4 regions of the Pseudoalteromonas sp. Angola-30 genome follow, and region 4 is predicted to be linked to each of the others. Evidence: predicted binding sites of a transcription regulator. Region 4 holds the regulator's gene; each other region holds the start of a gene.

Region 1 (2,170 bases), on a different contig from region 4:
AATAGCGCTCACTCTTACCCAAATTAACAACATACTTATGCTGCACTACAAGGATTTTTTAGCCACATTAGTTTTAGGCTTTGCATTAGCAAACAGTGCTCACGCACTAGCAACGGCCCAAAAGCAGGCGGTGCTCATTAAAAAAGATGACTTAGCCGTACTCAAAGAGTCAGCGCAGCAGTGGCAACAAACCAAGCCTCAACTAGAAAGACTGTTAAAACTAGAAAGTGAATTACAGCGCACAGTAGATAAATTAAAACAACTTAACGTGCAGCCAAAACCACGGCAAACTAACCACTTAGCTGTTGTGAATACAAATGCGCTGTTTGCTGTGCAAGTGGGGGCGTATAAAAATAAAGCGGTACTTGAAGCGGCTATAAAGCAATTTCAATCACCCTCAAATAAGCTTGAAGTAAATACCGAGCAAGTACTGATTGACCAGCACACCTTTTATAGATTAAAGCTTGGTGCGTTTAAAACAAAAGAAGCAGCAAAGGATGCATGTAAGTCATTAATAAACAATAATACTTGCTTTGTAACCTACTACGTCAAAACGCCTCAAAGTTAATTAACCTGAACTCTGGTTAAGAGCCTTACTAGCATATTGAACTATCTTGATACTTAAATTTATTATCTCTGGCTAGAGATAGGTTTATTATCCAGAGTTTAGGTTAATTAGGCATAATAATTGCTTTATCCTCGGTATGTTTTAAAGAGGACGGCAACTATGCGCCTTTTATTGCCTTTAGTATTGTTAAATTTAACTGCTTGCAACTTGGTTCCGCCCCCAGAGCCGAGTGTGCCTACTGACGCGCCAAAAGCAGCAATGGCACCCTATACCGTTAACGAGTATGTAGCAAATCTAACCTCGCAGCTTAACCATGTAAATGGCGCTTTAAATGCCAATGCGCGCATTGGTGTGAGTAGCTTTTTTTATGCCGATGCTTTAGATACTAAGCTAGTAGCAGGGCAGGCCTCGGGTTTGAGCTTACAAATTCAAGAAAGCTTATTAACGCAATTTACCCAGCTTGGCTATCATACCGTTGAGTACCGCCTTGGCAATAACCTTATATTAGCGCAAAACGCAGACAGCATATTAAGCCGCGACTTAAGTAAATTACGCAATCGCCAAAATATTGACTTAGTCATCACCGGCACTGTAACGCGCCAACAGCATGCTTACATAGTTAATGCACGACTAGTTAATATTGAAAACAAGCAAGTATTGTCGGCAGGCAGCACAGAGATCCCTATAAATGTAATGTGGGGAAACGAAAAAATTCAGCAGCGTGACGGCTCTTTGTACCGCAGCGAATATTAATCAGGAGCACACCATGAGAAACCTATTAATTACCCTATGTTTGCCATTAGGCTTTGGCTGTTCGCAAATGTTAAATTCGCTACATTCAGAGCTGGAGCAGGTTGAGCAAGATAATGCAGCCCAGCTTGTTTCAGAGCAACGTGCGGTAAAAGCACCTGCACCAAATGAAGCGTTATTTCAGTCTAATTTAAACAAGCAAAGTAACTACACCAAAAGTGCCCCTGCAAAACGCAAAAATATAAACCATTATGTGCGCGGTATAATGCAAGACATGGTCGAAAACCTGCAATACGTAAACGACAAAACGCCACTTGCCGTTTCTAGCTTTGTATTTTTAGATGATGACTACAGCGATGGAAGCCTGTTAGGTAACCAAATAGCCGAAAGCTTTATGCACGAGCTGCATAGTTTTGGAGTACCGGTTATCGATTTTAAAACCACCGATTATATGCGAGTAACCCCCGCAGGCGACTTTGTATTTAGCCGCGATTACCTAGAGCTAAACCAAGATCAAAACTTTAATTACGTATTAGCAGGAACTCTTGTGAGCCACCAAGGTGGCGTACTGGTAAATGCACGAATAGTGGGCATTAAAAGTAAAGCGGTAGTGGGCAGTGCGCAAGGGTTTATCCCTCAATCAGTGGTTGATGCGCTAAACAGTAGCTATCGCACCGACGGAATTATGCTTAAACAAGCCAGCGAGTGAGGTTGACCATGTTTTACAAACTATCTGCTATAGCGGGGCTAACGGCAACGTTAGCATTAACTGGCTGTTCAATAACGCAAAATAATGAGCATAACGAAAGCATAAACACGCGCTCAGATTACACCGTGGTAACGCAAAGTAGC
Region 2 (2,170 bases), on a different contig from region 4:
CTTCAGAAGAGATAACAACATCGCCAACACTTAAAGAGGGATCAAAGCCACCGGCAGAACCTGTGTTGATAACACAGTCAGGATTAAAGTTATCAATTAATAACGTGGTTGCAATCGTTGATGCCACTTTACCAATACCCGATTGCACAAGCGTTACTGTATTACCTGCTAATTCGCCTGTGTAAAAGGTAAACCCTGCTTTTGTTAGCACTTGTGGGTTTTGCATTGCTTCACGTAAAATTTTAACTTCTGGCTCCATTGCGCCAATAATACCAACATTCATAGTGTTTGATTCCTGAGTTTGAATACGTAGATTATACGTGAAGTTAGCAATAAAAAACAAAAAAGCGAGCTGTTTTACGGCTCGCTTTAAATACTTTTAGGAGAGTATTTAATTCTATTTTAAATTTCGGCTAACGCAGTGGTTTGGGCTTTAGCCTGAGAAGGTGACAATACCGCAGGTTTACTTACACGATTACGTGTTGGACGAGCCGATTGCACCGCTGCAGGTTTGCCTAATTTAAACATAATTGCATCGCGCACCTCAGAAGGGCGGTAGCCTGATTTTACTTTCATACGAATATGTGGAATGCCAGCAGATTCTAAAGCGCCGTTTACAAACCAGTCGCGCTGCGCTTTGTGGCCATCTTTATTGGCGTTGTTAACTAAATCGACCGCAGCCACTATCGTCATTTTCTCTTTATCTACCAGCACAAAATCGAGTTGCTTATTTTTAGCTTTAGCTAAAGCTGCACGTTTTGATTTAGCAGAGAGGCCTTGCTTGCAGTCGATTACATCGATGAGTTTGACGCGGCTCACAATTTTGTATTGATCGCCTACCGCACGCTCTAAAAGATTTAAAAATGCACCCTCAACCTGTGTAAACACAGTTTGTTTGCGGGTAAAAGGATAGGGATTGCCGCCATCATCACTAAATTTTGACGCAACCACAGAGGCCCCAACCACTAATACTAAAATTGATAATAAAGCGAATTCCATACGGTAACTCCATAACAACAAATTGACACTGCTCAAGTAAAGCAATTTACGTGCCTAAAAATTGGTTGTTATAGCTAATTACCGTATGTATTTATTATTAATGCAGCAGGGCTGTTAGGCTTTGTAACCGCCCTCAATTCCTTTAACGGCAATCGCGACTGCATCATGCGCATGGAGTGATTCGTAATGATTAATTTGCAGCCAGTAATCACTAAAGTTATCGTTTTCAAGAACCGCTTTAATTTTACGTGCAGCATCTTCACAAAACATTAAATTTTGACCGTTAAGACGGGCAAATTCTTGCTCATCTTCACGTTTTACTGCCGCTTGTACGGGGGTTTTTAGTTCAGCTTCTAATGTATCAATTAAATTTACAACGTCAAATTCACTAATTGTGTTGTCTAGCTTTACTTTAACGTTTGCAATTGAGCGCTGTGAGTGAGGCGTTGCCACAATACCCTGCGTTGTACCTAGCCATGCTAAAACATCTTTTTGATTAAGTGTTTCTTGATTAAACTTTTCGCTAAAAGCATTTTGAATAAGTTGGCGAGCAAGTGCTGCAGAGCATGGACAGGTTGATGAATAAGTAACATCAACGCTTAGCTCGTAGCTAATTACGCTATTTTCAATAGTGCTGGTTAGGGTAATTGGGTAGCTTTTCCAACCTGCTTTACCGCTTAATAACGATTTACGACGCAGCGGTAACTCAAATTTAAACTCTATTTGGGCTTTGTCACTTAATCCTTCGTGGCTGGTGATAAAGGTATCGAGTGCTTGAGCTAAAGTTTGTGGGTTAACTTGTTGCTCTGTTGAGAGTAAATCAAGCGCTAAAAATAAACGCGACATATGAATGCCTTTAGCGTCTTCTTTATGCAAATTAACAAAGGCACGCGCTTTTGCGTTAACGGTAACGGGTGCTAAATCTTTCGATTCAAAAATAAATGGCAGTTCTATTTCGCCCATACCAACCCAGTCTAACTTACCTGTTTGTAAGGCGGGAGCCGTATCAGCTATATCGGGCATGTTGGTTTGCATGTGCGCTACTCGTTATTGGTCATAATAAAGCGCAGCATTTTACACTAAATAATTTATTGCTGAAATGATGAGTTTAACAAGTAGGCAAAAGTAAACATGAAAATTTTCTGTTTTTGTCGCACAACATGAATATAGC
Region 3 (2,170 bases), on a different contig from region 4:
TGAAACGTTAAAAGCTTAGCACATTGCTCAAAAGCGTTATTCAGTTTTAGGCACTATGTTTTTGTTTTACAAATACTGTAGTTAGTTATTGCCATAATAGGTCGTAATTTATAAATAGCGGTTTTATACGCAAACAAACCAAAAGCAGGGCACCGAATTTATTAAAAAATTATACATTAAGATGAAATAAAATATGTGTTGAGCGGTCTTGCTAGTTTCAACATTAAATTATTTAGTTTTAAGGAAATTTTATGACTGGTACAACAGGTACTGACTTTCAAAATCGTTTGCAGTGGTCGCTTTTTTCGTTACGCCTAGGCGTATTTATTGTAATGATTATGTGGACGTTTGATAAGTTTGTTAACCCTGGGCATAGCGCTCGAATTTTTGAGCATTTTTATGGTATTAGCGGCTCTACAGATGTGGTTGCTTATGTACTGGGGGCGTTACAGCTTATTTTAGTGTTGGCTTTTTTAGTGGGTATTAAAAAGCGCCTTACTTATGGCGTTATATTTGTAATGCACGGCCTATCAACGCTTTCATCTTATAATCAGTATATTGATGGCTTTAATAACTTGTTGTTTTTTACAGCGTGGCCAATGTGGGCAGCGTGTTTTGCACTGTATGTGTTACGCGAGCAAGACGTTAAATTTACCATTAAGTAGCGCTGCAAAAAAAAGGTTATAAGCCATACGGCTTATAACCAATAAGTACACAAGGGAGTGTATGGAAGTCGGTTTAATTAATAACTAATGCATGGCATCGTTATACTGTTTAGCTAGGCTTTCTTTTTGTCCTTCGGTTAGGGCTTTACCCGCTAATTGAAATACTTCATGTTCTTCTTCACTTAAATGATGATGCACTAAATGGTGCAACTTTTTAGCTGCAACTAACCAAGCAGATGAGCTCATTTCGGTGTCTTCAAGTTGTTCTATTAATTCGTCAATTTCATGGTGTTCAGCAACGCTGTGGCGTGCTTTTTCGTGCGTTAGATCGTCAAACATAAGTGGGTTATAAAAATAACGCTCTTCAAATTTTGCATGATCTTCTAATTCGGTTTTTAGCTCGTCCATTAGCTTGTGGCGCTGCTGCGTATCGCCGTGCGTTTGAATAAGGGCATCTACTAACTCGCGTTGTTTATCGTGGTCGTGACGTAGCGCTTCAAAAATATTCATAACTCTTTCCTTGCTGTAATTGCTTTATAAACTTTTAAAAGCAAGCGCAGTGCCGAATCTTAATGTGTTGATATAATTGATTTTAATGTACTTTTGGCTGGTTTGGATGGAGTTGCTCTGTAACTTTTACACATAAACAGCTGCAATTTTTTCAGATTAAAAGAGGTGATTGCTTTTGACGCTACATAAGCTTACATATTTTTACTGGTTGGGTATTTTATTGAGATGGTAAAGTAGCGCATTATTTGGGTAAAAGCTGTACATACTTGCCTTACATATATTTTTATAAAACTTTAGATATTAGGGTAGTTTAAGGATGAACTTAAAAAGCCCCACTACAGCATTATTACTGTGCGCGTTATTAAGTGCATGTAGTACAGCCGAGCATTCTGAACGACGTGTATGCATACAAGAGGCAGAAATGACTGAGCTAAATGGCGCTAAAACAAGCTTAAAGGTTTACAATGAATGTGTAAGCGCTCAAATAAAAAAGGATGCTAAAGGCGACACTTTTTTTGATGAAGCTGGTGTGTTTTTTATTGATCTACTTGTTTTAATAGCCGATTAAGTAAGTAAACTTACAGCTATAATTTAAAGCACAAGGGGGCGTAAAATAGGATTGAATATGAAAGCGTTTTTAATTGTATTTTCATTGTGTATATTTTTAACTGGCTGTGCGGCAAAGCCTTATGCGGGCTCTGCAAAATGTATGGAGCAAGCTGATATAGCTTATGAAACCAATATACATAAAAATGAGCCGCTAAATAATGAATGCAAAGCTACAAAAGTAAATACGCCTAATAAAGAGTTTGAGAATCATAGTATTGTTGATAGAAGTCTTTTACAGCTAATTGTTAGTTTTTTAAACGGTATATTTAGATAATTAAAATACAATTAAATAAGGTATGTATGCAGGAAGAACTAAAAGCAAAAATTATAGCTGTATGCGATAAAAAAATAGCAGCCAAAGGCGAAAACGTAGGCCTTTCTTTTTA
Region 4 (2,170 bases):
GTGTTAGATATAAAGAAAATAATAGAACATCTTAAAAACCGTGGCATTGGCGTATTAATTACCGATCACAATGTAAGAGAAACCCTTGATGTTTGTGAAAAAGCCTACATTGTTTCTCATGGGGAGCTAATTGCATCTGGCACCCCAGAACACGTATTAAATGACAAAACTGTACGCGATGTTTATTTAGGCGAGCAATTTAGGCTGTAACATTTAAGCCACACCTACAAGCATCTGCTAATATTAATTATAACAACATAAAAGGATTGTTAGAGATACATGAGGCAATCATTACAGCTGCGCATGGGCCAGCAACTTACAATGACTCCACAATTGCAACAAGCGATTCGCTTGCTGCAGCTCAGTACATTGGATCTCCAGCAAGAAATACAAGAAGCACTTGATAGCAACCCGCTATTAGAAGTAGAAGAGCAAGATTACACGGAAGAGTCGGCTGGAAAAAATGAACAAAAAGCAGATACGGATGATGTAACCGTAAGCGCATCGGCTGACGATACAACTAGCGAGTACGAGCAAGACAGTGGCGAAGCTTTAAATAAAGACACCGTTAGCGATGATATGGCAATGGATGTAACCTGGGATGAGTACATGAGCGCAGCCCCTGCGGCATCCTCAGGCCCAATGCCGGAAGATGAGTCTATTTATCAAGGTGCCTCTACTGAAACGCTACATGAGTATTTAATGTGGCAGCTTCAGCTTACTCCTTTTAGCCCAACTGACGAAGCCATTGCTATTGCCATTGTAGAAGCTGTAGATGACTCGGGTATTTTAACGCTAAGTTGCGAAGAAATTTTAGAGAGCTTTAACCAAGAAAACGATGACGAAGTTGAAGTTGAACTTGATGAAATAGAAGCCGTTTTAAAGCGTATTCAGTTATTTGACCCTGTAGGTATAGCCGCGCGCAGTTTACAAGAGTGCTTGTGTATTCAGCTAAACCAGTTTGATAAAGACACCCCTTTTATAGAACAAACTAAAATGATCTTAACCGATCACATTGATCTATTAGCGGCACGCGACTATCGTACATTAATGAAAAAGACTAAGCTTAAAGAAGACGAGCTTAAAGAGGTCATGACCCTAATACATACCCTCAACCCAAAACCTGCAGATACAATAGTAAGGGAAGAGTCGGAGTATGTAATACCAGATGTATCGGTTAAAAAAATAAAAGGCCGCTGGGTGGTAGAGCTAAACCCAGATAGCATGCCAAAAATACGCGTAAATAGTCAGTACGCGGCTATGTCACGTACCGTAAAATCAAGTGGTGATAGCCAGTTTATTCGCTCTCACTTACAAGAAGCTAAATGGTTTATAAAAAGCCTTGAAAGCAGAAACGACACGCTGCTTAAGGTAACAAACTGTATTGTAAAACAGCAACAGGCATTTTTTGAACATGGCCCAGAAGCCATGAAGCCAATGGTTTTAAACGATGTTGCTGAAATGGTAGAAATGCATGAATCGACAATTTCGCGTGTTACTACGCAAAAATATATGCATACGCCACGTGGTATTTTTGAGCTTAAGTATTTTTTCTCAAGCCACGTAAGCACTGAAAACGGCGGCGAGTGTTCATCAACCGCAATACGTGCCCTAATTAAAAAGCTAATTGCCGCGGAAAACTCAGCTAAACCATTGAGTGATAGTAAAATTGCGGATATATTGGCAGAGCAAGGAATTAAAGTAGCTAGACGCACAATAGCAAAATACCGTGAATCGCTAGCTATTCCACCGTCAAATCAGAGAAAGAGTTTGATATAAGACGTAAAAAACAAAGAGGAAATGCTTATGCAACTAAACCTAACTGGTCGTCACGTAGAAGTAACTGATTCACTTAGAGACTATGTAAATAATAAATTTGCAAAGCTAGAAAGGCACTCAGATCATATTAGCAATGTGCATGTCATTCTCGATGTAGAAAAACTCAACCAAAAAGCAGAAGCGACTATTCATGTAAGTGGCGCAGATTTATTTGCCTCAACAGAGCACCAAGATATGTATGCCGCTATAGACTCGTTGATTGACAAGCTCGATCGTCAAGTCATAAAACATAAAGAGAAGCTTGCTAGACACTAATATTATGAAATTAAGTACATTAGTATGCCAGGACTGCAGCAAAGCTGCGGTCCTTTTTAGTAGTAAAAAAAGAATT

What was found. The regulator sigma-54, encoded in region 4, starts transcription at its own class of promoters, with help from an activator protein. The targets are predictions, from matches to a motif close to GTTGGCACGNNNNTNGNNT.
Region 1: a site for sigma-54 is predicted at 676-694, ahead of PSH54_RS10545 (FlgO family outer membrane protein). Genes of this name have one in related genera too.
Region 2: a site for sigma-54 is predicted at 1,039-1,057, ahead of PSH54_RS04730 (DUF2726 domain-containing protein). Genes of this name have one in related genera too.
Region 3: a site for sigma-54 is predicted at 1,214-1,232, ahead of PSH54_RS01965 (hemerythrin domain-containing protein). Genes of this name have one in related genera too.

Annotation. Positions count from the first base shown of each region.
Region 1 covers NZ_JAQREI010000006.1:206,881-209,050, forward strand. Annotated here, with positions in the region: gene PSH54_RS10540 (SPOR domain-containing protein) at 1-568, shown strand, start outside; gene PSH54_RS10545 (FlgO family outer membrane protein) at 728-1,321, shown strand; gene PSH54_RS10550 (FlgO family outer membrane protein) at 1,335-2,027, shown strand; gene PSH54_RS10555 (FlgO family outer membrane protein) at 2,036-2,170, shown strand, end outside.
Region 2 covers NZ_JAQREI010000002.1:394,209-396,378, forward strand. Annotated here, with positions in the region: gene mtnN (5'-methylthioadenosine/S-adenosylhomocysteine nucleosidase) at 1-283, opposite strand, end outside; gene PSH54_RS04730 (DUF2726 domain-containing protein) at 403-999, opposite strand; gene folE2 (GTP cyclohydrolase FolE2) at 1,114-2,034, opposite strand.
Region 3 covers NZ_JAQREI010000001.1:432,185-434,354, forward strand. Annotated here, with positions in the region: gene PSH54_RS01960 (hypothetical protein) at 252-665, shown strand; gene PSH54_RS01965 (hemerythrin domain-containing protein) at 750-1,175, opposite strand; gene PSH54_RS01970 (hypothetical protein) at 1,492-1,743, shown strand; gene PSH54_RS01975 (hypothetical protein) at 1,801-2,058, shown strand; gene PSH54_RS01980 (DUF6500 family protein) at 2,085-2,170, shown strand, end outside.
Region 4 covers NZ_JAQREI010000005.1:63,107-65,276, reverse strand. Annotated here, with positions in the region: gene lptB (LPS export ABC transporter ATP-binding protein) at 1-210, shown strand, start outside; gene PSH54_RS08865 (RNA polymerase factor sigma-54) at 280-1,779, shown strand; gene hpf (ribosome hibernation promoting factor) at 1,807-2,094, shown strand; gene PSH54_RS08855 (PTS sugar transporter subunit IIA) at 2,099-2,170, shown strand, end outside.